4 regions of the Rhizobium sp. G187 genome follow, and region 1 is predicted to be linked to each of the others. Evidence: predicted binding sites of a transcription regulator. Region 1 holds the regulator's gene; each other region holds the start of a gene.
What was found. The regulator PhoB, encoded in region 1, activates phosphate uptake and scavenging genes when phosphate is short. The targets are predictions, from matches to a motif close to TGTCATNNANCTGTCAT.

Region 1 (7,813 bases):
ATCGGCCCGGACACGATCTGTCGTGGTATTCTGCATTCAGGTCCCCAAGGCGCGTGGTCCGCAACCTATGAAATCCTTATTTAGAATAGATGAATACCGCGATAGGCGCGCCAGCGAGACTACCCCCCAATGCGCAAAAAAACATCATATGGGTGCTCAGGTCGACTGAGCACTGGAGCAGGTGAAGGCCGGCAAAAGCCGCCCATCACCGATATCGCCACAGCCCATCAGGCCGGCGTGAGCTCCGATGGCTCGAAATGGTAGTTCGTCGAGCAGAACTCGCAGCTGACGGTAACCTGCCCATTTTCCGTACTTGCTTCGATTTCCTCGGCCGAAAAACCCGAGAGTACGCTTTTCAAACGATCGCGCGAGCAACTGCAACGATCGTAGACAGGCTGTGGTTCGTAGGCGCGCACGCCCCGCTCGTGAAAGAGGCGGAACAAAAGCCGCTCAATCCCGATCTGCGGGTCGGTGAGTTCGTCGGCATCGATCGTATCGACCAGCATGCGCGCTTCCTGCCAGGCGTCGTCACCATGGAGATCGTGGTCGCGATTGTCGCCGTCGCCGCCGTGGAGATCAGGCTGTCGCATGCGGTCCGGTGCTTCAGGCAAAAACTGGGCAATCAGCCCCCCTGCCCGCCAGGTTCGCCGCGGCTTGCCATCCGCATCACGGTCGAAGAGTTCGGCAGCGCCCAAGCGCACGCGGGTTGGGATCTGCTCCGACTGGCGAAAATATACGCCTGCAATGTCTTCGAGCGAGGTGCCATCCAACGGAACGATACCCTGATAGGGTTGCATGAAGGTGCCCTGATCGATGGTGAAGGCAAGGAAGCCTTCGCCCAGCAACTCTTCCGGCGACGCGCGCCCCGAGGCGACGGCGTCTGCGACGGCCTGCTCGTCGAAGCGGGCATAGGCGCGAATGTTTTCCGGCGTCGTGAAATCGGCAACCAGCAGGTCGACCGGGCCATTGCCCTTGGTCTGGACGATGAACTTGCCCTCGAACTTCAGTGAAGTTCCGATCAGGACAGTCAGTACGATCGTCTCGGCCAGCAGTCGAGCGACCGGTTGCGGATAGGCATGACGGTCGAGGATGCTATTGATCAGTGGGCCGAGCTGAACGGCACGGCCTCGCACGTCGAGGCCCTCGACCTGAAAGGGGACCACGCGGTCATCGCCGGCGAAACCGAATTCGCCGAGTTCTGCTTGTCTCGTCGACATGAATGTACTCCCGGCGCAAACGGCGCCACATGCAGGGCCAGAGCGGCCCGATCAGAAAGCGCACAAGTGGTGTCACCCATGCAGAAGGTCAAGGGATCCACCTCTGCGGTGGTTCTGCGGTGGCGCTCGGTGTCAGATTGCGCCGAGGCACCAGGCCAGAATGGACTTTTGGGCGTGGAGACGATTTTCCGCCTCGTCGAACACCACGGACTGCGGACCATCGATCACCTCATCAGTGACTTCCTCGCCACGATGGGCTGGCAGGCAATGCAGGAACAGCGCCTCATCCTTTGCCTTCTTCATCAGGTCAGCATTGACCTGGAAGGGCTGGAAGACGTTGTGGCCACGCGCCTTGTGCTCCTGGTTCATCGACACCCAGGTATCGGTGATGACGGCATCCGCACCGTCGACTGCACGATCGGCATCATGGCACAGCAGGATCTCTCCGCCATTGTTGCGGGCCCAGTTGAGGATCTTGTCATCGGGTTCCGAGCCAAGCGGAACGGCCATGTTCATCCGGTAACCAAAGCGGGCAGAGCCCTCGACCAGGGAGTGCAACACGTTGTTGCCGTCACCCGTCCAGGCGAGCGTCTTGCCGGCAATCGGACCGCGATGCTCTTCGATCGTCATGATGTCAGCCATGATCTGGCAGGGATGCGTGAGGTCTGTCAGGGCGTTGATCACCGGCACAGTCGCATGCTCGGCCATCTCCAGAAGACGGGCGTGATCGGTGGTACGGATCATGATGGCATCGACGTAGCGCGACAGGACCTTGGCCGTATCGCCAATGGTTTCGGCGCGACCGAGCTGCATTTCGGTGCCGGACAGGAAAAGTGTTTCACCACCGAGCTGGCGCATGCCGACATCGAAGGAGACGCGGGTGCGCGTGGAGGGCTTTTCGAAGATCATCGCCAGCATCTTGCCAGCCAGCGGCTTGCCTGCGGTTCCAGCCTTGGTTGCCTGCTTCCGGGTCAACGCATCGTCCAGCATGGTGCGGAGGTCTGCTGCGGAGACTGCGGAAAGATCGAGGAAATGCTTCGGGGATGCCATCTAAACTACCTGTTCTCGGCTTTCTCGGTATTGTGGTCCGGTCGTATCACGCAGACTTGGCGAGGGTTTCACGCACGCGCTCTGCAGCGCGCTCGATGCGGGCGAGACCATCGCGCGCTTCTTCGGCCGTCACCGTCAGCGGCGGCAACAGGCGGATGACGTTGTCGCCGGCCGGAACGCCTAGCAAGTGCTCGGCGCGCATCGCCATGAGCAGCTCGACATTCGGAATCTTCGCCTTGATGCCGAGCATCAGGCCTTCGCCCCTGATATCCTCGATAACATCCGGGAAGCGATCCTTCAGCGATGCCAGCCCCTGGCGGAACACCAGCGCCGTGTCGCGAACATGCTCCAGGAAGCCGTCCGCAAGAACGACGTCGAGAACGGCATTGCCGACAGCCATGGCCAGCGGGTTGCCGCCATAGGTGGAGCCATGGGTTCCAGCCTTCATGCCTTCAGCTGCGTCATCCGTTGCAAGGCAAGCGCCGAGCGGAAAGCCGCCACCGATACCCTTGGCGACCGCCATGATATCGGGCGTGATGCCGGCCCATTCATAGGCGAAGAGCTTGCCGGTCCGGCCGACGCCGCACTGAACTTCATCAAGGATCAGGAGCAGTCCGTGTTCATCGCAGATGTCACGCAAGGCTCGCAGCATCTCGACCGGGATCGGACGAATACCGCCCTCACCCTGAACGGGCTCGACGAGAACAGCAGCCGTCGCATCCGTGATTGCAGCCTTGACCGCATCAAGATCACCGAAGGGGACCTGATCAAATCCTGGCGCCTTTGGACCGAAGCCTTCCAGGTATTTTTCCTGGCCGCCGGCCGCGATGGTGGCGATGGTGCGTCCGTGGAATGCGCCTTCCATCGTGATGATGTGGAACTTCTCCGGATGGCCTTTGGCGAAATGGTAGCGGCGCGCCGTCTTGATGGCGCATTCCAGCGCTTCGGCACCCGAATTGGTGAAAAAGACACGGTCGGCAAATGTGGCCTCTGTCAGCCGCCGACCGAGTTCTTCCTGGCCAGGCACTTCATAGAGGTTGGACACATGCCAGACCTTGTCGGCCTGCGCCTTCAGCGCGTCCACCAGATGCGGATGGGCGTGGCCCAATGAGTTCACCGCGACGCCAGCGGCAAAATCCAGATAGCGCTCGCCCTTTTCCGTGATCAGCCAGACGCCCTCACCTCGCTCGAAGCGCATCGGCGCCCGATTGTAGGTCTGGTAGAGCGGCGTCGCATCAGCCATCAGCGGAGATCCTTCCTGGAACGGCCCATCCACTCGCAAAGCAGAAGGGACAAATTGAAAATGCCGCCTTACGGCGGCGCCGGCACTATCCGCACTTCGCATTGCAATGTCAACGAAAGTCACGGCTACAAGGGCTTGCGGGGCGCATACACGGGCACCGCGACAGCAAACCATTCGAATATTTCGACCTGTTGCATACTTGACTCACTCGTCCAGCAAGTTGGGGAAAACCGCGAAATCGATTCCAGATGATTCTCCCGACTCTTGTCACGGAGTCACCCGGACACTAGGTTAACTTTCAATAAATCGAGTTGATGCGGCGGAATTGATCACCAAAAGTTACGAGGCGGGCTGCCGCGGATTCATCCGCGGCGACGGTGACGGATTCTGCCATGAACACGCTAGCGGCGGAGAGATATGGCATGAACGCAAACGCACAATGGTCAGATGACAGAGTTGAAAAACTGAAGCGTCTGTGGGCCGATGGCCTCAGCGCAAGTCAGATCGCAGCACAATTGGGTGGCGGCGTCAGCCGCAACGCCGTCATTGGCAAGGTCCATCGCCTGAACCTGCCCGGCCGCGCCAAGGCCGGCGGCAGCACAAGCACGCCGCGTCCGGCAAAGCGCCCGGCGCCGGCGCCGCGTCCCGCCGGTTTTCCGGCACGCCCGCAGGCTGCAACGGCACGCCCCGCAGCACGGGCATCCGGTTCGGTCGCGCTGAAGGAAGATGCGGCGATCGAGATTTTCGAGCAGGCCGCTCCGCGCCAGGCGCTCAACGTGGTGGTGCCGATTTCGCGCCGCCTCGCCCTGACGGAACTGACCGAGCGGACCTGCAAATGGCCGATCGGCGACCCGATGAAGGACGATTTCCACTTTTGCGGCTGCGAGATCAACGACGCGTCGCCCTATTGCACGTATCATGCGAAGCTCGCCTACCAGCCGGTCAGCGATCGTCGCCGGGCCGCTCGTTAAAACGAGTTCAGCGATCATCAGACAGGCCCTTCGGGGCCTGTTTTCGTTTGTGCATACCGCATGCATCAAAAGGCCGCCCGCGGTTTCCCGGGGCGGCCTTTTGCTGGAATAGATGGCGTTCGGATCAGGCTTCCATGGAATAGCCCGCGCCGCGTACAGTGCGGATCACATCCTGCATGTTGGAGAAGTTCAACGCCTTGCGCAGGCGTCCCACATGCACATCAACCGTGCGTTCGTCGACATAGATATCATGACCCCAGACGCCGTCGAGCAGCTGAGAGCGTGAAAAGACGCGACCCGGGGAAACCATCAAAAATTCCAGCAGGCGGAACTCGGTAGGCCCAAGCCGCACTTCGCGGCTCTTGCGGTGAACGCGATGGGTTTCGCGATCCAGCTCGATATCACCACAACGCAAGACGCTGGACAGGACTTCGGGCTTGGCACGGCGCAGCATGGCCTTGACCCGGGCCATGAGTTCCGGCGTGGAGAAGGGCTTGACGACATAGTCGTCAGCACCCGTGGCCAGACCGCGGACGCGCTCGCTCTCTTCACCCCGTGCCGTGAGCATGATGATCGGAAGCCGTTCGGTTTCCGGCCGCATGCGCAGGCGACGGCAGAGCTCGATTCCCGACACACCCGGGAGCATCCAATCGAGCAGAAGCAGATCGGGAACCCGCTCCTGAAGCCGAATTTCGGCTTCGTCGCCCCGCATGATGGTCTCGACCTCATAGCCTTCGGCTTCGAGATTGTAGCGCAGGAGAACGCTCAGCGCCTCCTCGTCTTCCACGACGGCAATCTTCGGCTGCATCAGAACGTCACCTCGTCTCGGGACCCGGTTACTCGGTTATCGCACCGACTGATGAGGTGAGGTCTTCCTTCGGACGCTCGCCCTCGGGTGCTGCCCCGGTGGTCATGTAGTAGATGGTCTCGGCGATGTTCGTGGCGTGGTCGCCGATACGCTCGATGTTCTTGGCGCAGAACAGGAGATGCGTGCAGCTGGTGATGTTGCGCGGATCTTCCATCATGTAGGTCAGCAGCTCGCGGAACAGCGAAGTATAGATCGAGTCGATCTCTTCGTCGCGGTCCCGGATCGACTTCGCCTTTTCGGCGGAGCGGGTCGTGTAGACGTCGAGCACTTCCTTGAGCTGAGCGAGCGCCAGATCCGAGAGATGCTCAAGGCCGCGGGCGAGCTTGCGCGGAACGCCCGTCGCCTGGATGGCAACCACGCGCTTGGAGTTGCTCTTGCCGAGGTCGCCGACGCGTTCCAAATCCGCTGCGATGCGCAGGGCGCCGATGATCTCGCGCAGGTCGGCGGCAACCGGCTGGCGCTTGGCAATGGTGATCACGGCCTTTTCGCCGATTTCCTTTTCCATCGCGTCCATCAGGACGTCGTCGGAAATGATCTTCTGAGCGAGAGCCGCATCGGAATTCACCAGGGCGCGTACGCTTTCGGCGACCATCTGCTCCGCGAGACCTCCCATTTCGGAGATGCGGCGCATCAGGAATTTCAGTTCTTCATCGAAAGCCGAATAGATATGGGTCGAAGCCATCGCGGATATTCCTTGAATTGGGTTGGGCCGTGGGTCTGTTTTCGGCTCAGCCGAAGCGGCCCATGATGTAATCCTGGGTGCGCTGGTCATCCGGGTTGGTGAACATCTTGTCGGTGTCGTTTTCTTCGACGAGTTCGCCGAGATGGAACATCGCCGTCCGCTGCGACACGCGGGCCGCCTGCTGCATGGAATGGGTGACGATCACGATGGTGAAGTTCTCGCGCAGTTCGTGGATCAGCTCCTCGACCTTGGCGGTCGCGATCGGGTCCAGTGCCGAGCAGGGTTCGTCCATGAGGATCACTTCCGGGCTGACGGCCACGGCGCGCGCGATGCACAGACGCTGCTGCTGACCACCGGAAAGGCCGGTGCCAGCGGCATCGAGACGATCCTTCACCTCGTTCCACAGGCCTGCCTTTTGCAGGGCAACGGACACGATCTCATCAAGGTCCGCCTTGTTCTTGGCCAGACCGTGGATGCGCGGGCCGTAGGCGACGTTCTCGTAGATCGACTTCGGGAACGGGTTCGGCTTCTGGAAGACCATGCCGACCTTGGCGCGCAGCTGTACGGGGTCAACCTTCGCGTCGTAGATATTCTCGGCGTCGATCAGGATATTGCCCTCGACGCGGCAGCTGGCGATCGTGTCGTTCATCCGGTTGATGCAACGCAGGAAGGTCGACTTGCCGCAGCCCGACGGGCCAATGAAGGCGGTGACAGAGCGCGGACGGATCTCGATGTTCACATCGCGCAGGGCCTGCTTCTCGCCGTAGTAAACCTGCACATCGCGTGCGGTGATCTTGGATTCAGTCATGATTGGCGCTTTCGTCGTGGTCATCTTAGTCGAGAGATTGTTCATCATCATACACCCCCTTACCAACGACGCTCAAACCGGCGACGCAGAATGATTGCTACCAAGTTCATCAGGATCAGGAAGACCAGCAGGACGATGATGGCGCCAGAGGCACGCTCAACAAAGGCCGGGTCGCCGCGCTGCGTCCAGTTGTAGACCTGGACCGGCAGCGCCGAGGCGGGCTGGAAGAAACCATCCGGCGGACCGGCTGGGAATTCCTTGACGAAAGCCACCATGCCAATGAGCAGGAGCGGCGCCGTTTCGCCGAGGGCGCGAGCAAGACCAATGATCGCACCGGTCAGGATGCCCGGCATGGCGAGCGGCAGGACGTGGTGGAAGATCGACTGCATCTTCGAGGCACCCACGCCGAGTGCCGCATCCCGGATCGACGGCGGCACTGCCTTCAGCGCCGAACGTGTGGCAATGATGATGGTCGGGAGCGTCATCAGGGTCAGAACGAGACCACCGACGACGGGCGCCGACTGCGGCAGGCCGACGAAGTTGATCAGAACGGCAAGGCCCAGGATCCCGAAGACGATGGAGGGCACGGCCGCCAGATTGGCGATGTTCACCTCGATCAGATCGGTAAACCAGTTCTGCGGCGCAAACTCCTCAAGATAGATCGAGGTGGCGACGCCGATTGGCAGCGACAGAACCAGGACGATCAGCATCATATAGGCCGATCCGATGATCGCGATGCCGAGGCCTGCGGCTTCCGGACGCGTGTCCGAAGCATCTGGCGAGGTGAAGAAGGACCAGTTGAACTTGGTCACCAGGATACCGGCCTGCTTCAACGTGTCGGCAAGCGCCAGCTGCTCTGGCGAGACATTCCTGTCCAGCTTCGCGCTGTCCATGGTCACACGGCCCTTGTAGTAGCCGTCGATGCGTCCAGCAGCGAGCAAGTCAAAGGAGATCGTCTGGCCGATGACCGAGGG
Region 2 (7,813 bases), on a different contig from region 1:
GTTTCCGGCACGATCGTGCCTGGAGCCTCCGGTGGTGCCGGCATGGGCTGATCCGGCGCTTGCGCCAGCGAGGAGCCGGTCATGAGCAAGGCGGAGACAAACAGCGGAGAAAGGGTGAGTCGCAAAGAAAAACGGCGCATTCAGGGAAGGTAGTCCCTCAGCGCCGTCTTTCAAACTCAATTTTTCGAAATCAACACGCCAGTGAATGGCGCGCAGACCAGCAGCGCGTCGGGATCCGGAGATCCCGAAGCATCAGCCCTGGCGGGCCTTGAAGCGCGGGTTCTGCTTGTTGATGATGTAGATACGGCCCTTGCGGCGAACCAGACGGTTGTCGCGATGACGGGCCTTAAGCGCTTTCAGCGAGTTCTTGATCTTCATTTTTCTGGTCCACAACGATTGTCGGGGAATGTGTCATTCACCCACTGTCTGAAACAATCAAAAGCGCGCCGCTGGGCGCGCCCCTGAAGAGTTGGGCGCAATTAGCCCGAGGGAGGCCTGCCTGTCAACCGGTTGGGCGGCATTTGCCCAGCCCAAAAGGCTAAAAAACGGGAGTTATCAGTCCCGGAACGGCAGGATTTGCGTAACATGACCCATCTTGCGACCGGGCCGGGCTTCCGTCTTGCCGTAGAGATGGACGAGCACGTTCGGCTTTGCGAGCCAGGCCGGCACAGAATCGATGTCGTCACCAATCAGATTCGTCATCACGCAATCGGAGTGGCGTACGGGATCGCCAAGAGTGAGGCCCGCAACGGCACGGATGTGCTGCTCGAACTGCGAAACGATGCAGGCGGCTTCCGTCCAGTGCCCGGAATTGTGAACGCGGGGCGCGATCTCATTGGCAATCAGGGAGCCGTCTTCAAGCACGAAGAATTCCATGCCGACCACGCCGACATAGCCGAGGCCATCAAGCAATTTGGTTGCGGCCTCGCGTGCGGCCTGAGCTGTCTCGTTGGCGATCGCGGCCGGCAGTGTCGAGGTGTGCAGGATGCCGTTGCGATGCACGTTTTCCGTCGGATCGTAGCAACGCACGTCGCCGTCGATGCCGCGGGCAGCGATGATCGAGATCTCGCGGACAAAGGGCACGAAGCTTTCGAGGATGAGCGGCACGCCGCCGAGTTCGGCAAAGGCACCGGTGGATGGATCTCCCTTGCGGAAGACCTTCTGGCCCTTGCCGTCGTAACCGAAACGGCGGGTCTTCAAGACACCTTCGCCGCCGAAATCGGCGAGTGCGGCGTCGAGACCCGCCTGGCTGTCGATGGCATGGAAGCGGGCGGTCTCAATCCCTGAGGCATTGAGGAAGCGTTTTTCCGTCACGCGATCCTGGGCGACTTCCAGCGCTTTTGGCGGCGGATAGACTGGAACATTGTGCGCCAGTGTTTCGGCGGCGGAGACGGGCACGTTCTCGAATTCGTAGGTCACGACGTCGCAGATTTTGGCGAGTTCGGCCAGGGCCTCTGCATCGTCGTAGGCAGCTGTGATCTGCCGATTGGCGAGCTGGGCGGCGGGGCTGTTTGCCTGCGGCTCGAGAATCACGGTCTGGAAATTCATGCGGGCGGCTGCCATGGCCAGCATGCGACCGAGTTGGCCGCCGCCGATAATGCCGATCGTACGAACGGTCATGGCGCTTCGTCCACCGGATAATCGGCAACAGAGCCTGTTTGGCGGGCAATCCACTCGTCCAGGCGGTCGGCAAGCTCGTCGTCGTAGATGGCAAGGACACGGGCGGCGAGCAGGCCTGCATTAACGGCGCCTGCCCGGCCGATGGCGAGTGTGCCGACCGGAATGCCGGCGGGCATCTGGACGATGGAATAGAGGCTGTCGAGACCGGACATGGATTTCGACTGGACCGGTACGCCGAAGACCGGAAGCGGGGTGAGTGAAGCCACCATGCCGGGCAGGTGGGCGGCACCGCCGGCGCCGGCGATGATCACCTTGAAGCCCTCGTCGCGGGCGCCTTTGGCGAAGGCCACCATACGGTCAGGCGTTCGGTGTGCCGAAACGATCCGAGCCTCGTAGTCGACGCCGAGTGCGTCCAGGGTGTCGGCGGCATTCTTCATGGTTTCCCAGTCGGACTGGCTTCCCATGATGATGGCGACGGGCGGGCACTCAGCTGTCATCAGGCTATCCTTCTGCCTTCATGCGATGATATCGGGGATGATCTGGTCTTCGATGGAGGTGATCTTGTCCTTGATCGCCAGCTTCTTCTTCTTCATTCGCTGGATTCTCAAGGCGTCGCATCCGGTCGCGATCATGGCGTTGATCGCCGCATCGTAATCCTCGTGCTCCTGGCGAAGCCGTGCCAGCGAGAGCCGAATGTCAGCCTGTTCCTGATCGGCCATCGTTTTTCCCCATTTTTGCGCCTCGAGCCCATCCTATACGAAGGCCCCGGAGATTCGCGCAAGCTCCTATCACCAAATACCGGTAACGGGAAGTTATCCTTCTGCGCGATTATCGACGCCGGAATTTGCCCTTTCGCCTTCGACAAACCGCATTTCTCGTGTCACATTACTTTCGCAAAGCCTGAAACTCCAGCGGATGAGGGCTGGAGGTAGGCGACAAGGAAGGACGTATCAAATGACCATACAGGCTCATCTTGACTCGCTGCAGAAGAAGCATGGCGCTATCGAGGAAAAGCTCCATGATGCGCTCGCATCTCCCTCCACCGACGATCAGCAGATCGCCGAACTTAAGCGCCTGAAATTGCGACTCAAGGATGAAATGGAACGCCTGAGGGCTTCGACACGCCACTGATCCATACCCTTTCCGGGCTGTGCCGGGAGACGATCCTAAGGTCGCTCCCGCCGTACTGATGAAGCAGCCCACATCAACCCGCCCCGGAGTTCCCCCGAGCTTCGGGGCTTTTGTTTGCTTATACGGGGGCTGTGGCTCAGGACCAGAATTGGTCGAGCCAGAGGTTCATCCGGTCAAAGCCGGGGCGTCGGATGAAATATATGCGACGTGTGCCTTCGGCGCGCACATCGACGAGACCGGAATCAAGCAGGGCTTTCAGGTGCTGTGAGACCGCAGGGCGACTGATCGGCATCTGGCTGGCAAGGTCGTTGACGGTTCTCGGTCCGCGACGGAGATCCTCCAGGATCTGCCGGCGGTTGGGATCTGCAATCGCCATGAAAGGATCCACGTTCGTCATGGGCAAACGTTAGGCGAAAGGCCGCTTCCCGGCAAGCGGGAATGTGCGCTGCAGCACTCGTCAAAAAGTCAAAGGCCGAGGGCGCCACTTGCGCCGTCGTAGAAGAGCTTTCCGCCGGCCACCAGCACCATGCCGTACATCAGCGGATAGAAGAGGGAGGGCCTCAGATGATGGACGAGTTTCGCGCCGATCAGCGTGGAAATCAGGGCGACCGGCAGAAGGCCGATCGACAATTTCAGATTTGTCGCATCGAGTTCTCCGAGGGCGAAATATGGGATCACCTTGATGGCGTTCAGGATGGCGAAGAAGCGGGTAGACGCGCCGGTATAGGTCTTGGGGTCGAGTTTCAGCGGCAGTGTGTAAACCTGGAATGGCGGGCCGCCCGCATGGGCGACGAAACTGCCATAACCGGAAAGCAATCCCCAGATCGAGCCTGCAAGTGGGCGCTGGGGGGCCGGCAGTGCCGCCGGACTGTTGCGCGCCGTCCAGATATCGATGAAGTAGCGCAGTGCAAAGACAACCGAAATCCCGCCCAAAACCAGCCGCATGGCGTCAGCCGAGACGTAGCTCGATGTAGCCCAGCCGAGACCGAGGCCTATCAATGCGCCCGGCATCATGGCGGTGAGGGTGCTCGCACTGTTGTACTTGCGCCAGGACCAGAGCGCTGCCGCATCCATGACCAGAAGGATCGGCAAGAAGATTGCCGCTGCCTGCATGGGCGGGACGGCAAAGGCCATCAGTGGTACACCGATCAGCGCAAGCGCTCCGCCAAGGCCGCCTTTGGACAGGCCGACCAGCGCTACTGCGGGGATTGCGACAGCATAGAAGTTCGGGTCGGTCAGCATTGTGCGGTTGATCCTTTCGGTCGAGCGGTCTATCGGATTTAAACAGACATTACGAGGACCATTTCCGCAGGGTGCGGAGCCGTCCCATCACCGGATTGACCCCGCATGACCGAAGATCGCTGCCGTCTCGTTCTCATCGTTCCCGATATTGCCGATCCGGCCGAATGCGCAAGGATCGTTGGCGATGCGCTGCGCGGCGGCGACGTGGCTTCGGTGATTATCCCCTCCTATGGCCGCGACGACGCGACCTTCCAGAAAGCGGCGGAAGCGCTGGTGCCGGTTATCCAGGCCGCGGGTGCCGCGGCACTGGTCGTCGACGACAGCCGGACTGCGGGACGAGTGAAGGCGGATGGCCTGCATGTGACCGGCAATGCCGCAGCGCTTGCGGAAGCCGTCGAAAAGCATGCGCCCAAGCTGATCGTCGGTGGTGGCAATGCCATGGACCGCGATCATGCGCTGCAGATCGGCGAGGCGCAGCCCGACTATGTCTTCTTCGGCAAGCTCGACGGCGACATCAAGCCTGAAGCACATTCGAAGAATGTGGCACTCGGCGAGTGGTGGTCGGCGATGATCGAGATCCCCTGCATCGTCATGGGCGGAACAGACCCGGCCTCTGCCGTCGTCGTGGCAGCGAGCGGGGTGGAATTTGTGGCCCTCGGCAAGGCCGTTTTCGAAGATCCTGCAAACGCCGCTGTGATCGTTGCACGCGTGAATGCGGAACTTGACGAAAAAGCGCCACGGTTTGAAGCTTAGACCGCGTCATGCGCCAAACCTCGCCAATCCTTCGCCTGATTTGTACAGCCCTTGCCGGGGTCGTGCTTTCGTTGTCTGTGGCCCAGGCCCAGGAGGAAGAAGGCCTCGATATCGGTGATGCGCCGGTCATTATGCCCGCAGATCCAGCGGATGCCGGAACCATCGAGCGAGGACTGGATGGCGGCGGACCGGACAATTCGGGCGATGCCAGAGCGCTCGACCGCAATGCGCGTGATTCGGCCCCTCCGGTCGTCAAGGGTGCGAAGGTCTCTCCTGATGGCGGGAAAGAAGAGCTGCAGGGCATCAATATCTTCCTGCGCATGGGAACGCCGTTGCCCGAGCTTCCACTGGAGCGGCCTTTCGCCGACGAACCGGACGAGGCTTATGGCGCGTTCCAGCGCGGCCTGTTCCTGACGGCGGTCGACAAGGCGCTGCCGCGCGCTCAACTCGGCGATCCGGCGGCACAAACGCTGCTGGCTGAAATCATGTCGCGAGGCTTGGGCGTCAAGCGCGATCCGAAGGGAGCCGCTTTCTGGTATGCGCAGGCAGCCCAGGGCGGCGATCCGGCCGCGATGTTCAAATACGCGCTGCTGATGATGGAGGGCCGTGTCGTCGAGCAGGACAAGGCCAAGGCCGACGACTATATGCGCCGTGCCGCCGAAGCCGGAAACGCTTCGGCGCAGTTCAACTGGGCGCAGATCCTGGTCTCTGAAAATCCCGGCGTGCGCGGCCTCACCATGGCCATGCCCTTTTACGAGAAAGCAGCCGAGCAGGGGATCGCCGATGCGCAATATGCGCTGGCTCAGGTCTATTCGGCGCTGAAGGAAATCCCGCAGGAAAAGAAGAACCGCGCCCGCGAATGGATGGAGCGCGCCGCGCGGGCCGGTTTTGATACCGCACAGCTCGATATGGGCCTGTGGCAGGTGAACGGCTATAATGGTCCGCGCGACTACGAGAAGGGCTATCGCTGGCTGAGCATCGCGGCCAAGCGCGGCAATGTCGTTGCGCAGAACCGGCTGGCGCATCTCTATATCAATGCGCTCGGCACGGCACCCAATCCCGTCGAAGCGGCGAAGTGGTATGTGCTGTCGCGCCGCGCGGGTCTCAAGGATGTCGGGCTTGAAGATTTCTATCTTGGCCTGAACGAGGACCAGCAGAAGCAGGCCATTGACCAGGCCAACCGGTTCCGGAGGGGCTAAGGTCACACACCGCCGATCGCCGCCTGGGGGAGGGCGGAAGAGATGGACCTGATTGACCTGTTCCAGAGACTGGGCCTTGCGATTGCAATTGGCGCTGCCATTGGCGTCGAGCGGCACTGGCGCGAGCGCGAGGAGCCAGACGGGGCGCGGATCGCCGGGATCCGGACCTTCACTCTGATTGGCATGACCGGCGGCCTTGCGGGCCTGATCGAGACATCGCTCGGATCATCTGCTTTGCCAGGTCTTGTTGTTGCGGCGTTTCTCATTGCCGTCAGTTCGGCGTTGCTGCGATTTGCTTTGCTGGAAGCGGAGGGGCAGAACCGTTTCAGCGCAACGACCGTGATTGCGGCCATAGCCGCCTTTGCGCTGGGCGTGCTGGCCGTGCTGGGCGACATGGTGATTGCTTCGGCGGCAGGAGCGGCGACGGTTGTCGTGCTTTCCAGTCGCGAGTTCCTGCATCAGTCGATCCGGCGGCTGACCTGGCCCGAGTTGCGTTCCGCTGTCCTGCTGCTCGCCATGGGTTTCCTGCTGCTGCCGCTGATCCCATCGCAGCCTTACGGCCCCTTTGGCGGCGTCTCGCCCCGTAGTCTGGTCGTTCTGGTGATCATCCTCGCATCGATTTCCTTCATCGGCTATGTCGCGGTCCGTTTGCTTGGGCCGGGTCAGGGCAATCTCGTCGCCGGTGCAGTTGGTGGGCTGGTGTCTTCGACAGCAACGACACTCGCTTTCGCCCAGCGCAGCGTCGCAGAAGGGTCAGCCGCGGGGCTCGCAGCCGGTGCCGTGGCTGCAGGTGGCGTATCATTGATCCGCACCGGATTTCTGGTGGTCGCCCTTGCGCCATCGCTTGCCTCCGAACTTCTGCCCTCACTCCTCTTGGCCGGGGTGGCGATGGGTGGTGCAGCTTTGCTGCTTGCCAGGCGTGGCGGGGCGGTGGTCGAGGGGGAGAACAAGGCAGACCCGCCGGCCAATCCGTTCGAACTGGTCCAAGTGGTCCGCATGGCGCTGCTGATTGCGGTGATTGCTTTTCTTGCGCGGGCCGGAAGCAGTGTCTTTGGCGATCGGGGGCTATATGTGGTCTCAGCACTCTCGGCGCTTGCGGATGTCGATGCCGCAACGGTCACCGTGTCTGGCATGCTCGACCGGGTCTCCGGTCCTGTTGCGAGCCATGCCATCGGGATTGCGGTCATCGCCAACATGCTGGCCAAAGCGGGCTATGCTGTCGTGGCTGGCAGCCGGCCCTTCGCCGTGATCGTCTGTGTGGTCTCGGCAATCGCGCTTGGCGTCGGGCTCCTGGCGCCGCTTACGACAGGGCTGCTCTGAGCTCCCGCGTCGTTCGCGAAGGCTTTGCCCCTTGAATTCCGGCGCTATTTGTGGTCTTGAACCCGCCAATCATCGCCGCCCCATGCGCTACAACCCAGCGCCGCTTCCGGCGAGCGTCAGTCTCAAGGATTTCGTTTCATGGCCCGTTCAGCCCTTCTCAATGTCATGGTTCAGGCCGCGCTCAAGGCCGGCAAGTCGCTGTCGCGCGATTTCGGTGAGGTGCAGAACCTCCAGGTGTCGGTGAAGGGGCCCGGCGACTTTGTTTCGCAGGCCGATTTTCGCGCAGAGAAGATCGTGCGCGAGGAGCTTATGAAAGCCCGCCCAACCTATGGCTTCCTCGGTGAAGAGGGCGACGAGATCAAGGGTAGCGATGGTGCGCATCGCTGGATCGTCGATCCGCTCGATGGCACGACCAACTTCCTGCACGGCATTCCACAGTTCGCCGTCTCGATCGCGCTTGAGCGCAATGGCGACATCGTCGCCGGCGTCATCTTCAACCCGGCGACCGACGAGCTCTACACGACCGAAAAGGGCGGCGGTGCCTTCCT
Region 3 (7,813 bases), on a different contig from region 1:
CCTTGCGTGCGCCGAGCGCCGCTTCGTCGAGATCTCGCTCTGGTGCTGGAATCGACTTGTTCTGCAAGCTGACAGAGGGGGCGCTCAGCTGGCGGATGGACGTTTGCGGTTCAGCTTGTTTGGCGATGCCCGCACCACTGCCGCGATTGCTGGAGAAGTTGCAGGAACAACTCTCATCACGGCCGCGGCTGCGATAAGCAAATGCTGACGGCAGGTCGCGATATGACTGGCCAGTCGCCACAGAGATCATGTCTGCGGCATCTCCTTGAAGGGGGGGCTGATAGAACAGCTCTGTCTTTACGCCCGGACACATGTTCTGGCACAGGGTGGCGTCACGCTCGAAATAGGTCGCCGAACTCTGTGACGAAATGGGGAAGAAGCCACCGTCGCAGGTCCGGACGCAGAGCGTTCGGACATTGCCGGTCGGCAGGAGGCGCGGTTTTTCGAATTGCCCAAGATTCTTACTCGCCCGATCAACCTCGGGGACTGTATCGAGGTACGGCGTCCGCACGTTCTGCTCGTCTGTTTCGATGCCTTCCAGGCTACAGCCATTGGCGACGAGTTCGTCGATCCTTTGCTCTCGCGTTGGCTGGCCGCGCAATTCTTTCAGTTTTGCGGTCAGGATCGAGAGGTTCTCTTCCATTCTATCGATGGACTTGGCGATGTCGCCACAGTCGCTACCGCCATCTGGGCGGACCTGAATGATCGAGGAGTTCAAGCAGCGAAGCCGACGCTGATCCTGGCGGACCCTTCTCAGTTCGAGGTTTTGCTGGGCGACGGCACTGGCATAACGTGCGGCGGCGACTGGATCTGCGGCCTGTTGCACGGCCTTGTGGAAATTGGCCTCCAAAGTGCGGCAGACATCGGCAAGGGCGTCGCTGCCCCCCATCGTCAGGCCGACCAGCAAGATCAGGGGAAGAATCCGTCGTTTGGCCACGCCGACACTTTCGGTAATGAACGTATTGCTGTGCGCCATTCAATAGGCGTTGATGCATACGTAGCAGTGGCCGACACTAAAATAAACAAGTCGAGACGACCGCCCCAAAAGAGGCGGCCGTCGCACCATCACGCAGCCCGGGCGGCGTTCAGTGTCATCGGTTCTTCGAGAACCGTACCATCGATCTCGGCGACGATCTTCATGCGTTCCAGCAAGTCTTCGCTGACCTCCCAGGCAACCGCCACGGCCTGAACCGAGCCGATCCGGTGTGGTGCAGCAATGCGCTCTCCAGGGCATCCCATGCGCTTGAACATGCGCTCAAGGAAAACGTCAGTCACGGTCACGATATGCGAGAGGCCGGAGGCAAGACCAAGCTCGCCCACGCCGCACATCAGTTCGGCAGCGGCGATCGTGACCTGATTGCTGGCACGGTCCTGCGAGATGTCTGGGTCGATGCAGAACCGACTTGATTCCCAGATGTCTGCGGCGCGGATCTCAGGCCCGTCGCCGAGCAAGATCGGAAACGTGTCATCCAGCATGTTCGGGCCGAGCGTTGGCAAGAGGCGGAGTGACCCGCGAAGTGCACCATTATCGCCATAAGAGAGGACGTAAAGCGGGTTGGCACGGTCGTAACTGTCGATCTCCCATTCTTCCTGGACGGAGACGTCCCAGCCAAGGAGATCGTGGAAGACCTTTTTCCGCAGCCGATGCATGGCATCGATGTCGGAGGGAAATTGGTGACGGCGGGAACCGTTAATGATCCTGATCATGCGCTTGCTCCTTCGTTGAGAATGGAACAACAAAGATGACTTTTGGTTCCTGGTTTTGAAACTGGCGGTGGCGACAGCTTTCAACTCTGCAATCTGTGATAAGATCGACGCAACCCTGCGTTTACTGTTCGGGCCTTTCGATTAAGCGAGGAATGAGGCCTTGCCAGACAGCTTCTGCCACCGCCTGCGAATTGTTTACGACGTCCAGCTTTCTTCGGGCATTCGCCATGAAATATCGGACCGTTCGCTCGGTAATTCCGAGAATCATTGCCGTTTCCCAGTAGCTCTTGCCGCCGGCAATCCAGGCCAATGTTTCGCGTTCCCGTCTGGTAAGCCGGACAGCGGTAAGGTGCTTCTGGGGGTGAATCTCGACTGAACGGGTCAATCTCGCGTGAAAAATCGCAGCAAGACTGGCGATGTCTCGATCGTTCGCCATGCGCCATGCCGCAATGTCATCAATGGAGGGTGAGGGGATCACGATCAGGCAGGCATGATGCCCGGCACTGGTCAGCAGTGGATAGACAACGGCAGCCACAGGCTGGGACTGTGACAAATCCGGTTCGCCCCGTGTCCGCCGCTCGACAAAGGGTGACCAATCAATTGTCGTCGGTTCCAGTGCCGAGAAAAGTGCCGCAACATGCGGTAAATGCCGCTGTTCGCGCAGATTTCGCGACAGACGCCGATGGTCTGCGGTGGGGTAGTGATGGAGGCGGATGACATCCAGACGGCCCTCGGCCAGGCTGCCATCGAGATAGACGAGCAGTCTTGCCGAGAATGCGGAATGGAGCTTGATCAAAAACGCAGCCGGGTCGGGAGCCTCCTGGCTCTCCAACCACATGCGCACGTCGAAATAGACTTCGTGCTGAACCATAAACTGGCCCCTAAATTTCAAGGGCCCAGTGTAATGCTTCGGTTCTGAAAATAACTGGCACGAATTCCGGCCTGGGCGATGCCGACGGTTCTCAAGAGCAATCAGACGACAGGCTGAGACGCTTCGACCACGGCGAGCGCTGCCATGTTGACGACGCCGCGCGATGTCACCGAAGACGATAGTACATGCGCCGGCATGGCGGCCCCAAGCAATATTGGGCCGACATGCAAAGCATCCATCATAGTGCGAACGATTCCGAGCGAAATGTTTGCCGCATCGAGGTTCGGGAAGACGAGGAGGTTTGCTTCACCCGTCAGCGTACTGTCGGGCATGGCACGTTTCCGCAAGACTTCCGACAAGGCCGAGCCACCCTGCATTTCGCCGTCTACTTCGATCTCTGGCGCTTCCGCCCGGATGATTTCAAGGGCTGCCCGCATCTTGCTGGCGCTGGCCGAAGGGCGAGAGCCGAAATTGGAATGCGACAGGAGTGCGGCCTTCGGAGTGATCCCGAAGCGGCGGATTTCGTGGGCCGCCATGACCGTCATTTCGGCAATTTCTTCCGCGGTCGGATCGTCGGTGACGAAGGTGTCGGTCAGGAAGATGGCGCCGCGCTGGGAAATCAGCAGGCTAAGGCCCGAGAAGTCACGCACGCCCGAACGCTTACCAATGATATGGCGAACGTCCTTTACATGGCGGTCGTAGCGTCCCTCGACGCCGCAGATCAGCGCATCGGCATCGCCGCGCTTGACGGCAAGCGCGCCAATGACGGTGGTGTTGGTGCGCACGATCGTGCGGGCGGCTTCCGGATTGATTCCTGCACGGCCCACAAGCGCAAAATATTCATCGACATAGTCGCGATAACGCGGATCGTCTTCCGGATTGACCAGCTGGAAATCGACGCCGGGACGAACCCTGAGACCGTAGCGCTTCAGGCGCGTCTCGATAATTTGCGGACGGCCAATCAGGATCGGTTCGCCGATCCCGTCCTCAAGCAGGACCTGGGCTGCGCGTAATACGCGTTCGTCTTCGCCTTCTGCGAAGATGACGCGCTTCTTTGATGCCGTTTTTGCCGCAGCAAAGATCGGCTTCATCACGAAGCCGGAGCGGAAGACGAAGCGGTTGAGTTGATCGAGATAGGTGTCAAAATCGGCAATTGGACGGCGGGCGACACCGCTTTCGGCAGCAGCGCGGGCAACGGCCGGAGCGATGCGCAGAATGAGACGCGGATCGAAAGGTGAGGGGATCAGATAGTCGGGTCCGAAGACGGGTGTCTCGCCGCTATAGGCGCGGGCCGCGACTTCCGAGACTTCCTCGCGGGCAAGCGCCGCAATGGCGCGCACGGCCGCCATCTTCATCTCTTCATTGATCGTGGTGGCGCCGCAATCCAGTGCGCCGCGGAAGATGTAGGGGAAGCACAGGACGTTGTTGACCTGGTTCGGAAAATCCGAGCGTCCGGTACAGATCATGGCATCCGGGCGCGCTGCGCGTGCCTCTTCCGGCATGATTTCGGGCTTGGGATTGGCGAGCGCCATGATCAGCGGCTTTGGCGCCATCTGGGCGAGAAGTTCAGGTTTCAGGACGCCGGCGGCGGAGAGACCAAGGAAGACATCCGCGCCTTCAATTGATTCGTGAAGCGAGCGTTTATCGGTCTCTTGCGCATAGACTTCTTTCCAGCGGTCCATGAGCTCGTTGCGGCCCTTATAGACAAGCCCCTCGATGTCATGCACCCAGATGTTCTCGCGCTTTGCTCCCAGAATCACCAGCAGGTTGAGACAGGCCAATGCAGCGGCGCCAGCGCCGGAAGCGACGATCTTGACGTTGGCAATCGACTTCCCTGCGAGCTCGAGTCCGTTCAGAATGGCGGCGGCAACAATGATCGCGGTTCCATGCTGGTCATCATGGAAGACCGGAATGTTCATCATCTCGCGCAACTGGTCTTCGACCTGGAAACACTCCGGCGCCTTGATGTCTTCGAGATTGATGCCACCAAAGGTCGGCTCAAGGGCAGATATGGTCGAGACCATCTGTTCGACACTTGGCGCATCGATTTCGATGTCGAAGACATCGATGCCGGCGAACTTCTTGAACAGAACGGCTTTGCCTTCCATGACCGGCTTGGAGGCCAATGGGCCGATATTGCCAAGGCCGAGCACGGCGGTGCCGTTGGAGATGACGGCAACGAGATTAGAGCGCGCGGTGTAGTCGTCGGCAGCAGCCGGATCGTCCTTGATGGCGAGGCAGGGAGCAGCGACGCCCGGTGAATAGGCCAGGGCCAGGTCACGCTGGTTGCCGAGCGGTTTTGTCGCCTGGATTTCCAGTTTTCCGGGTCGTGGATACCGATGATAGAAGAGGGCCTGTTCGTCCAGGTCAGCGGTCGGGTTCACAGATTGCTGCTTGTTCGTCTCGTCGGAATTCATCAGTCCACCGGGCGTTTCATGTCGTCAATATCGTCAACGTCATACACGAAATGTCCAGCAGTGGTAGACTTTAGTTCCACCATTCGTTCCCGCATACGCCATGCGCCGGTGCCCGGGAAGGAGGGCGAGAAGAGCATGTCATCATCCTGCAACACGAGTCTGGTTAAGCGCTAGCGTGACAGTATGAAAGGACGAAGCCCGTGGAAACAGAGAGTGACGCGCGTCATTTCCGCACCCTATTCATCTCCGACGTTCATCTCGGATCGAAGGCGGCAAAGACGGATTTCCTGCTCGACTTCCTGCGTATCCATGAGGCCGAGACGATCATTTTGGTCGGCGATATCATCGACGGCTGGCGCCTGAAACGCAGCTGGTACTGGCCGCAACCTTGCAATGATGTGGTTCAAAAACTGCTGCGCAAGGCGCGCAAAGGGACCCGGATTGTGTATATTCCGGGCAATCACGACGAGTTCCTGCGCGGTTTCCCCGGCACACACTTCGGTGGCATCGAAGTTGCCGAGCGAATGATCCATGAAATGGCAGACGGCAAGAAGTATCTCGTTCTGCATGGCGACGAGTTTGATGTTGTGGTGCGAAATGCCCGTCTTCTCGCCTATCTCGGTGACTGGGCCTATGACACCGCGATTGCGATTAATGTCATTCTCGCGGCAGTCCGCCGGCGGCTCGGCATGCCCTACTGGTCTTTTTCAGCCTGGGCGAAACTGCAGGTGAAACATGCTGTTAACTTTATCGGTGAATTTCAGAAGGTCGTGGCGGAAGAAGCCCGGCGCAACGACGTCGATGGTGTGATCTGCGGTCACATCCACCATGCGGTGATGGAAGACATCGACGGCATCCACTACGTCAATACCGGCGACTGGGTGGAGAGCTGCACTGCCATTGCCGAACACCATGACGGTCGGCTTGAACTCATCTCCTGGGCTGGTCGCGTAAGCGAATCGGCTTCTCGCATGTCAGGCGAGCCGCAGATGGTTCCGGTCTCGCTTGCTGGCCTTGGCGAGGCTGCCCGCGACGAAGGCATACGGGCGGCGTGAATGCCGTTACTGTTGCAAAGAAATCAATGGTCCCGCCAAACGAGCAACATCTTGTGCTTAGGGTTTCGTTAAGGATTACATCCGCGACGCGGGTCGTTATAGTGCGCGCCATGTTCTAGTTTCGGGGCCGGCTTGGATTCGCCGGTCTGCATCTTGGGAAGCTGCCACTCCTTGACATCGGTTCAACCTGATTCAGCCCGCATCGATATCGACGAGAGCGCCGGCGAGCAGCGCCTCATTCGGCTTGGGGGCAGCTGGAAAAACAATCAGATTGGTGCTGTGGTCAGGAGCGCCGGCGATCTGGTTGATACCGATGACCGACGTCGTGAAGTTGTCGATCTGACTGACGTAACGGCCATGGATACGGCCGGGGCGTGGCTGGTCCGCCGTTTCGTGGCGCAACGCAACGCTCAGGGTCGTGCCATCGAGATCACCGGCGGCACCGCAGAAATGCGCGAGATGATCGAGGCGCTGCCTGAGCGCGTCCAGGCGCCCGAGAAGTCGGTGGATGACCGGCGGCTCGTCGATCGCATTTTCGAGCCCGTCGGTCGGGCAACCATCTCGCTCTGGGACGATCTGGTGGCGATGATGTTCGTCCTGGGGTCGGCCGTGCGCGGCGCCCAAACGAAGCTTGGACGCGGCGCGGGCGTATCACCCGCATCCGTGGTCAATCAGCTCGACCATATGGGCGTGCGCGCCGTTCCGATCATTCTTCTCATGTCCTTCCTGATCGGCGCGATCATTGCCCAGCAAGGAGCCTTTCAGCTTCGCTATTTCGGCGCGGAAGTTTTTGTCGTCGACCTTGTCGGCATTCTCCAGCTGCGTGAAATCGGTGTGCTTCTGACTGCGATCATGATTGCCGGTCGCTCGGGCAGTGCTATCACGGCCGAAATCGGCTCGATGAAAATGCGGGAGGAAATCGATGCCTTGAAGGTCATCGGTCTCAACCCGATCGGTGTTCTTGTCTTTCCGAGGCTTGTGGCGCTGACGATCGCCTTGCCGTTGTTGACGATCCTTGCGAATTTCGCAGCTTTGTTCGGTGCAGCGGTTGTGGTCTGGGGATATTCGGGGATCACGTTCGAAGTGTTTCTCAGCCGTTTGCATGAGGCAGTCGACTACTCGACACTCGCCACCGGAATGATCAAGGCGCCTTTCATGGCACTGATCATCGGCATCATTGCCGCGGTGGAGGGCATGAAGGTGGGCGGCAGTGCCGAGTCGCTCGGTCGACATGTCACGGCCTCCGTCGTCAAATCCATATTCGTCGTGATCCTGGTGGACGGTCTGTTCGCCATGTTCTACGCAGCAATCGAGTTCTGAGGTGCGGAATGCGTGATGAGACCGCACAGAAGACGAAGGTCCGACAGCCCATCCTGTCGGTGAAGGACCTGACGGTTGCCTTCGGCGATAATATTGTCCTCGACCATCTGAACCTCGACATTTATCGCGGTGAGATCCTCGGCTTCGTTGGGGCGTCAGGGGCCGGAAAATCGGTTCTCATGCGCACGGTTCTCCGGTTGCTGCCGCGCCGCTCAGGCAGGATCGAGATCCTGGGCGCCGACTATGATGCCGTGAGCGATGTCGAGCGCATGATGCTCGACACGCGGCTCGGGGTTCTTTTCCAGCATGGCGCACTTTTCTCGTCGTTGACGGTGAAGGAAAACATTCAGCTGCCGATGCGGGAATATCTCGATCTGCCGCAGTGGCTTATGGATGAACTGGCCTATCTCAAGATCGAACTGGTGGGACTGAAGCCAGAGGCC
Region 4 (7,813 bases), on a different contig from region 1:
CCGTCGCCCATATTGGTGCCGCGACCGGGCGAGAGAATCTTGTCGGGATGGCCGTAATGCGCATCCGACCACGCCAGAGACTTGGCTCCATGGAAGATGTAGGCGAGATCGATCTCTTCCGAGGCACCCACCTTCGACCAGTCGAAATGGGCAGCTCCATAGACGCGCAGACGCGCCACGCCGCCATCCGGATAGATATGCAGGCGCAGATGCGTCCAGACCTTTGACGTGTCGGAATTGGCGAAGAAGTGCTGCGCCGAAGCCCCCAGCGACGACTTGGTCACCAGTTCGGTCCAGACTGTCGCGTCGGTCGGATCACCCGCCTCGACGAAAGCGGCCTCGATCGAGCAGTGGGGTGGATAGTTGCCGGTAAAGAAGCGCGTATCGACATCGAAGCCGAAGATCCGGCCTGGCATGGCGAGCCGTATGATCGCGTAGTCATGGCCGGGCACGCGTTTGCGGCGGCTTTCCCAGCCATCCATGTATTTGCCGTTGTCGTCGTAGAGTTCCGGATCGAAGCTCGCCGGATCATCGTTCAACATGCGCGACACCGGCGCGAAGAACTCATCGGTCGAGAAGACACCTACGGCACCCAGGCGGGCCGAAGCAAGGTTGACGGCACCGGCAGCGAAATCCGGCAAAACGACGGTCGAGGTCTCAAGCATGTCAATGTGTCTCCGGAAGCAGGCTTTCGAGACGAAGCCTGGCGATTTTTTCCACCTGCTGGCAGGCGGTGTCAAATTCCTGGTCGCGGCCATTGGAAATGCGCTTTTCAAAAGCCGCGAGAATGTCGTCCTTGGTCAGCCCCTTGACCGCGATGATGAAGGGAAAACCGAATTTCTCGACATAGGTCGTGTTGAGTTCGGTGAAGCGGGCATGCTCACTGGCACTCAACCGGTCGAGACCGGCGCCAGCCTGTTCGCGCTTGCTGTCTTCGGTCAGCCCTCCAGCGATGGCGAGCTTGCCCGCCAGATCGGGATGCGCCCTCAGCACGCCCAACCGCTCATCTTGGCTCGCCGTGCGAAACATTGCGGCCATGGCATCATGGATATCGAGTGCCGTGAGCGGCTCCTCGATCATGCCGGCGTCGAAGGCACGCTCGGCGATGAAAGGCGAATGCTCAAAGACGCCGCCGAAACGCTGAACGAAATCCGCTCTGTCCATACCGTCTATCCATTGTCATGTGGGGCCGCAGGAGCGGCAAGGTGGGGTCTGTCCGCGAACCTCGCGAAGCAGCTGGAGACAAGAAGTAGCCGAGGCCCCGGCGCTTGTCGAGTTTCCGCATGAGACAGGCACCTTCAACATAAACGGCAAGTCGGCTCGCTTGCGGATGACCGGCGGCGACCTATCTAAGGCACGCAGTTCCCATTTCATTTCGAAAGGATACCCCATGCCGATTGCCAAAGGCTATGCCGCAACGGACGCCTCCAAGCCATTGGTTCCCTTCACCTTTGAGCGTCGCGAACCCAACGCCGATGACGTGGTGATCGACATCAAGTTCTCCGGCATCTGCCATTCGGACATTCACCAGGCCCGCAACGAATGGGGCAACTCCACCTTCCCCATGGTTCCCGGCCACGAGATCGCCGGCATCGTCACCGCTGTCGGCTCGAAGGTCTCAAAATATAAGGTCGGCGACCGGGTCGGCGTTGGCTGCTTCGTCAACTCATGCCTGCATTGCGAGCGTGACCTTTACCGGGAACAGTACATGCCCGATCTGGTCGGCACCTATAACTCTGTCGAAGTCGACGGCGTGACCCCGACCCAGGGCGGATATGCCGATTCAATCGTCGTGCAGGAAGACTACGTGCTGCGCATCCCGGACAACCTGCCGCTCGACAAGGCAGCACCGTTGCTCTGTGCCGGCATAACGCTCTACTCGCCGCTCAGCCACTGGAAGGCCGGCCCCGGCAAGAAGGTCGCCGTCATCGGCATGGGCGGTCTCGGCCACATGGGCGTCAAGATCGGTGCGGCCATGGGCGCCGACGTTACCGTGCTCAGCCAGAGCCTGTCGAAGAAGGAAGACGGCCTCGCCTTCGGCGCAAAGGAATATTACGCCACGTCGGATCCGGAGACGTTCAAGAAGCTTGCCAGCTCCTTCGACTTGATCCTCTGCACCGTCAGCGCCGAGATCGACTGGAACGCCTACCTGAACCTTCTCAAGGTCGACGGCACCATGGTCCTGCTCGGCGTGCCGGAAAACCCGGTTCCCGTGCATGCCTTCGCGCTCATCGCTGGCCGCCGCTCGCTCGCGGGCTCGATGATCGGATCGATCCAGGAAACGCAAGAGATGCTCGACTTCTGCGGCAAGCACGACATCACGCCGGAAATCGAAATCATCGACATCGCGCAAGTCAACGAAGCCTATGAGCGCGTCATCAAGAGTGATGTCCGCTACCGCTTTGTCATCGACATGGAGAGCCTCGACAAGGACTGAGGGCTGCTAGGAAGCCTTAGAAGAAAGGGCTCGGCATCACTGCCGGGCCATTTCTTCGTTGAGAAACCTGTCCTCAAAACGCAACGTCATCCTCGGCCTTGTGCCGAGGATCTACTGAGGTCGCATGCAATTGATCCGTAGCAGATGCTCGGGACAAGCCCGAGCATGACGCCCCCACAGCTTAAGCCCTTCATGCCAGGCCCTTCGCAGCCTCACACCTGCAACTGATACCCATTCCGCTCCGGAAACGGCCAATCTGCAAGCAGGGCCATATCCGGCCGATAAATCTCCACCTTCAACGGATAGCACTTCGCCACGTCGCTCGAATGGCTGGTGCTGCAATCGCCACCCGGGCAGGCCGAAAGCGCGCCCAAGAGATCGATCTCCGCAAACATCTCCAGGAAATCGCCCGGACGCACGGGGCTTGCCTTCATGAAATACTGCTGCGTATCGCGGGTAAAGCCGGTGCACATGAAGACATTCAACACGTCATGTACATGCGGTTCGACCGCCTTGATGTCCGAGCCGGTATGATGCGCCAGCGCCCTGCAGAGGTTGGAATGGCAGCAATGGTGGTAGTCGCCGCCGGAGAGCAGACGGTTGGTATAGGGATCGCAGCGGGTGCCGATCACGTCATGCACGCCCCCGCCAAATTCGTCGAAGCCATACCAGCCGAGCGTGTCATGGCTGATCGTCGCCATCGGGCGCAGCGACGGCAGGTTGCTCCAGAGACGATTGCCGGTCGTCACATGGGTCGCATGCAGCGCCCGCGTCTTGCCGGAAAAGAAGCGCTCGGAAAGGTCATTGGCATTCCAGAGGTTGAGGTCGCCGACCTGCGGCCCCTCGACGCTAACGATGCGGAAGAAATGCCCCTTCGGCACCTCAAACGTATTGCCCTCGCGCGGCGGCACGATCACTTCGCCGACCTTCTCCATGGTCGCCCGCGCCCGCTCCAGGATACTCATATCGGGTGCCTTCAGGGACTCCACCGGATAGCAGACAACGGGTTTCACCGCCCGGCGGTCGGCTGCATCGGCGGGAACGGGGATCGTGGAATTGAAGGGCGACATGGCATGCTCCGGTCTGGAGAGAAAAATGTATAAGTAGGAGGCCGCAAGGTGCCTGAACTGCCAGCACCTGACAACGCGGCTTCTTCTTGCCCGATGAGCAAGTCTTGCTTATGCATGACGATATGAAACTGCCACCCCCCTCCACGCTACGCGCCTTCGAGGCCGCCGCACGCCGCGAAAGTTTTCTGCAGGCCGGAAAGGAACTCGGCATGACTGCAGCGGCCATCAGTCAGCATGTGAAGGCGCTGGAGGACTGGCTGGAACTCACCCTCTTCGAGAGGCGAGCCCGCGGCGTGCGCTTAACGGCAGAGGGGCGCGAACTGGGCGCCGCATGCTCTGAAGGTCTCGGCCATATTTCCCGCGCGGTCGAGCGTTTGACGGCCCGCCGCAACGGACTGCGCGTCAGCCTCGCCTGCAAGCCCTCGGTGGTAAACCACTGGCTTGGCCCCCGGCTGCCCCGCTTTCGCGCCGCGCATCCCGAAATCCAGGTCTCGGTTGTCTATCCGCTCGGCGCATTGACGCCGGAAGAGGCTGGAACAGATCTCCTGATCCGCCATGGCACAAGGCCGCCTGGCCGCGCTGAAGCCATTCTCAGCGCCGCCACCCGGCCGACCTGCGCACCGGCCTATCTGGAGAAACACGGCCCGATCACCAGTGCAGCCGATCTTCAGAATCATCACCTGCTGCATGACGCGACTGAAGCCGCGTGGCAATCCTGGCTGGCCCGACACGACGTCGACGGCCAGACACCCGCAGGCCCGCTCTATGCTGATTTCAATCTGCTGGTCAGCTCGGTCCTCTCAGGCCTCGGCATCGGCCTGTGCCCGACAGCCCTGATTGCCGACCATCTGGCAGCCGGTTCGCTGACAGTCCTGTTCGAAGACGCCGCCGACGCGGACAAGGCCTACTGGCTCCTGTCAGGCGCGGATTTGCATGAGCCCGCAGCGATTTTGCGCAACTGGTTGCTGGTGGAAGCAGCCGAGCAAGGCCCCTGAGATAGCCTCACCATGCCGGCTTATGGTGCTTGTGCCAATGCTCGGCAATCTCGATGCGCTTGGGGATCCAGACCTTCTCGTGACCCGTCACGTAATCGATGAACCGCGCCAAGGCTGCCGCCCGACCTGGACGGCCAACAAGGCGGCAGTGGAGGCCGACGGACATCATCTTCGGGCTGCCGTTTTTGCCCTCCTCATAGAGCACGTCGAAGGCGTCCTTGAGATAGGTGAAGAACTGGTCGCCGGAGTTGAAGCCCTGCGGGGTCGCAAAGCGCATGTCATTGGTCTCGAGCGTATAGGGGATGATCAGGAAGGGCTTGCCGTCGAGATCCGGCACCCAGAACGGTAGGTCGTCGGAATAATTGTCGGACGAATACATGAAACCGCCCTCCTCCATCACGAGGCGCAGCGTGTTCATGGATGGCTTGCCTTGATACATGCCGAGCGGATGCGAGCCGGTCAGTTCCTTGTGCAGCCGGACCGCCTCGCGAATATGCTCGCGCTCGACGTCTTCGGGAAAATCCTTGTATTCGAGCCAGCGATAGCCGTGGCTGGCGATCTCCCAGTTCGCTTCCTTCATCGCGGCAACAGCTTCAGGGTTACGCGCCATGGCGAGCGTTACGCCATAGACGGTGACAGGCACCTGGCGCTCGGTAAACATCCGCCATAGTCGCCAGAAGCCGGCGCGCGAGCCATATTCGTAGATCGATTCCATGTTGAGGTTGCGCTGGCCGGGCCACGGCTGGGCGCCAACGATTTCCGACAGGAGATTTTCCGAGGCCGGATCGCCGTCGAGGATATTGCTCTCGCCGCCTTCTTCATAGTTGACCACGAACTGTACTGCGACGCGCGCATCTCCCGGCCACTTCGGATCAGGACTGTTGCGGCCGTAGCCGACGAGATCGCGGGGATAAGGAGCAGTCGTCATGGGTTCACCTCTCGTGTTTTGTCGAGAAGCTATTGGCGCAAAGGGAGGCTGTCGAGACGTAAAAAGCAGGTATTGCTGCAATGCAGAAAATCACGCGATACGCCGATTGGCGATCCGGCCGAACGGATGCAGCGAATGCACCTGGAAAGGCGCCCCCGGCTCGGCTTCAACGAAGAGCGCCAGATGATCGATCACGACCGGCTCCACCAGTGCCGGGTCAAAATGGATCTTCATTGCCTCCTCGATTCGCGCAAAGTCACGCCCAAGAAGCGGCCCGGTAAGGGTCATGTGAAAGCGGAACTCGTCCATCACATAGGGATGGCCCCAGCGATTGAGGTTGGAAAATTGTGGCGCAGACAGCCTGTCCGGATTGCGTCGCTCGATTTCCGCCTCACTCAGTGGTGCTCTAAAGCCGTCAAAGACCTGGACGATCGAGGCAGCAAGGTGGTCGACGGCCGGACAGGGCCGATCAAGGATCAATCCATAGACATCACCGATCCGACCGACACGCAGGCCCTGCAACAGAACAGGATCCATCCTGTCAGCAAACAGCATCAGGTCGTTCAGGAACGCCGCCTCGGTGGCGCCATGCGAAAGACGGAACGGCGCCTTGAACGTTGCATGGAAGCCGAATCGACGCGGCAGCGCCGTATGAAAGGCGATTTCATGCAGGCCGATGCCACGCAGGCTGGGGTGTTCGACGGGCAGGCCTGAAAAAACATTGCGGCCAAGCCAGCTTGCGGCAGCCAATGCCAGAGGGTTACCGGCAGAGGGCGTAAAACAGATCGCATAGCGCATGTCCAACCCTCCGCCTGGTTCGAGTCGGTCATTTTAGCAATGACCGTTACAACCCAGTGGTTAGGTGATTTACATGACAGCTTCACGAAGGAGACAACACCGTATTGCACGCTGCGTGACATCCGTCCGCATGTGCCCGGGATGCCAAAAGTTCAAGGCGCCGGCGACGTCGCTTTCGCGATGAGAGCGGCGGAAAGATGTCGCGATAACAGGAAGCTCTCTGGCAGGGCCATCACTTTGCCCTCCACCGCATCAAGCGCCGCATCCGCCAGAAGATGCGCAATCCCGAAGCTGACCTTGAAGCCACCGGTCAGCGCAATGATCGCAGGCGCGTCCGGATGCGGCCCCACCATTGGATCACTTTCAAGCGCCCGTGGCCTCAAGCCTGCCCAGCGTTCGACCAGTTCGGCCTGTTCGAGCACCGGAGCCAGCCGTCGGGCGGCAGCAACCAGGAGGTCGAGTTTGTCGTCAGTCCCGAAAGGGTCCTCAAAACTGTTCTCGCTGGTGCTCCCGATCGCGACATGTCCACCCTCGTGCGGAACGACATAGAGCCCATCGAGATAGAGCAACGGCAAATCACCGGGAAAGTCCGCCTTCAACAGCGCCGCCTGCCCCTTCACGGCCCGCCCCAGGGGCTGCTGCAATTCGGGTCCGACCGAGGTCAAAAGCGGAAATGACTGCCAACCCGCAGCAACCAGAAGATGTCCATATCCAACATGGCTGCCATCCGCCAACATGACCTGACCAGCCGTTCGGTCGATCGACTGCACAGGACTTCCCTGGAGGATGCGCACCCGATCGCTCTTTGCCAACCTTGCCGCGATAGCACTGGTCAAGCCACGCGGTGATACGCGACCCGCAAAGCTGTCATGAACCAGACCGGCTTCACTGACATGCAGGTCCGGCCAGCCCGGATGCGGCGTTTCATCCAGCACCTGCCAGTCAAAAGCCCTGCCCTGCTGTTGCCAATTGACCTTGGCTTCGGCCTGATGACGCTCGGCAATCGGCCGCAGATGCGGCTTCGGCAAGGGGATCAGCCGCCCGCAGCGGCGATAGCCCGTCGAAAGGCCGGTCTCGGCTTCAAGGGATGCAATCTCTCCCTCAAGCGACAGCAAGCCGTCGAATTGCAGTTGCTTCTTCTCGTTCCAGCGATCCGGCATGTGCGCCATCAGTGCGCCGAGCAATCCGCCACTCGCACCCTGCGCCAGACCGGCCCCGTCAATCAGGATCGTATCGATGCCCCGGCGCTCGGCCTTGAGTGCCGCCCAGAGCCCCATAATGCCGCCACCAATGATGACAAGGTCGGCGTGCGATTGACCGGAGAGCGCCAGCAATTTATCGGACATGCATGACCCATTCAGACATTACGCCCGAGGCGGGCCAAGACCAGACGCCCCTCACCTGGCAAGAGGGCGATATGCCCTATTCGACTGCCTTTGGCGATCACTTTTATTGCCGCACCGACGGCCGGCTGGAATGCGGCCACGTCTTCCTCGCCGGCAATGGCCTGCCCGAACGTTGGCGTGACAGTGCCGCCTTCAGGATCGGTGAACTCGGCTTCGGCACCGGCCTCAACGCTTGCGAA

Region 2: a site for PhoB is predicted at 2,499-2,515, ahead of ACSV9I_RS11370 (YdcH family protein). Genes of this name have one in related genera too.
Region 3: a site for PhoB is predicted at 5,132-5,148, ahead of ACSV9I_RS01950 (UDP-2,3-diacylglucosamine diphosphatase). Genes of this name have one in related genera too.
Region 4: a site for PhoB is predicted at 6,302-6,318, ahead of ACSV9I_RS00510 (DUF1045 domain-containing protein). Genes of this name have one in related genera too.

The regions. Positions count from the first base shown of each region.
Region 1 covers NZ_JBPUGM010000006.1:210,252-218,064, reverse strand. The annotation lists gene ACSV9I_RS17985 (putative bifunctional diguanylate cyclase/phosphodiesterase) at 1-36, opposite strand, end outside; gene ACSV9I_RS17980 (Hsp33 family molecular chaperone) at 228-1,217, opposite strand; gene argF (ornithine carbamoyltransferase) at 1,350-2,267, opposite strand; gene ACSV9I_RS17970 (aspartate aminotransferase family protein) at 2,314-3,510, opposite strand; gene ACSV9I_RS17965 (GcrA family cell cycle regulator) at 3,933-4,481, shown strand; gene phoB (phosphate regulon transcriptional regulator PhoB) at 4,606-5,289, opposite strand; gene phoU (phosphate signaling complex protein PhoU) at 5,318-6,031, opposite strand; gene pstB (phosphate ABC transporter ATP-binding protein PstB) at 6,078-6,863, opposite strand; gene pstA (phosphate ABC transporter permease PstA) at 6,899-7,813, opposite strand, start outside.
Region 2 covers NZ_JBPUGM010000003.1:458,843-466,655, forward strand. The annotation lists gene ACSV9I_RS11345 (tetratricopeptide repeat protein) at 1-140, opposite strand, end outside; gene ykgO (type B 50S ribosomal protein L36) at 253-378, opposite strand; gene ACSV9I_RS11355 (5-(carboxyamino)imidazole ribonucleotide synthase) at 556-1,620, opposite strand; gene purE (5-(carboxyamino)imidazole ribonucleotide mutase) at 1,617-2,117, opposite strand; gene ACSV9I_RS11365 (YdcH family protein) at 2,136-2,339, opposite strand; gene ACSV9I_RS11370 (YdcH family protein) at 2,575-2,751, shown strand; gene ACSV9I_RS11375 (ArsR/SmtB family transcription factor) at 2,888-3,148, opposite strand; gene ACSV9I_RS11380 (sulfite exporter TauE/SafE family protein) at 3,217-3,993, opposite strand; gene ACSV9I_RS11385 (thiamine phosphate synthase) at 4,099-4,746, shown strand; gene ACSV9I_RS11390 (tetratricopeptide repeat protein) at 4,755-5,945, shown strand; gene ACSV9I_RS11395 (MgtC/SapB family protein) at 5,988-7,265, shown strand; gene ACSV9I_RS11400 (inositol monophosphatase family protein) at 7,404-7,813, shown strand, end outside.
Region 3 covers NZ_JBPUGM010000001.1:414,887-422,699, forward strand. The annotation lists gene ACSV9I_RS01930 (DUF2865 domain-containing protein) at 1-976, opposite strand, end outside; gene ACSV9I_RS01935 (acyl-homoserine-lactone synthase) at 1,066-1,707, opposite strand; gene ACSV9I_RS01940 (helix-turn-helix transcriptional regulator) at 1,829-2,578, opposite strand; gene ACSV9I_RS01945 (NADP-dependent malic enzyme) at 2,680-4,995, opposite strand; gene ACSV9I_RS01950 (UDP-2,3-diacylglucosamine diphosphatase) at 5,196-6,050, shown strand; gene ACSV9I_RS01955 (ABC transporter permease) at 6,222-7,370, shown strand; gene ACSV9I_RS01960 (ABC transporter ATP-binding protein) at 7,379-7,813, shown strand, end outside.
Region 4 covers NZ_JBPUGM010000001.1:105,615-113,427, reverse strand. The annotation lists gene alc (allantoicase) at 1-665, opposite strand, end outside; gene uraD (2-oxo-4-hydroxy-4-carboxy-5-ureidoimidazoline decarboxylase) at 667-1,164, opposite strand; gene ACSV9I_RS00530 (NAD(P)-dependent alcohol dehydrogenase) at 1,391-2,437, shown strand; gene ACSV9I_RS00525 (urea carboxylase-associated family protein) at 2,650-3,507, opposite strand; gene ACSV9I_RS00520 (LysR substrate-binding domain-containing protein) at 3,630-4,502, shown strand; gene puuE (allantoinase PuuE) at 4,510-5,430, opposite strand; gene ACSV9I_RS00510 (DUF1045 domain-containing protein) at 5,521-6,228, opposite strand; gene ACSV9I_RS00505 (NAD(P)/FAD-dependent oxidoreductase) at 6,381-7,574, opposite strand; gene mnmD (tRNA (5-methylaminomethyl-2-thiouridine)(34)-methyltransferase MnmD) at 7,577-7,813, shown strand, end outside.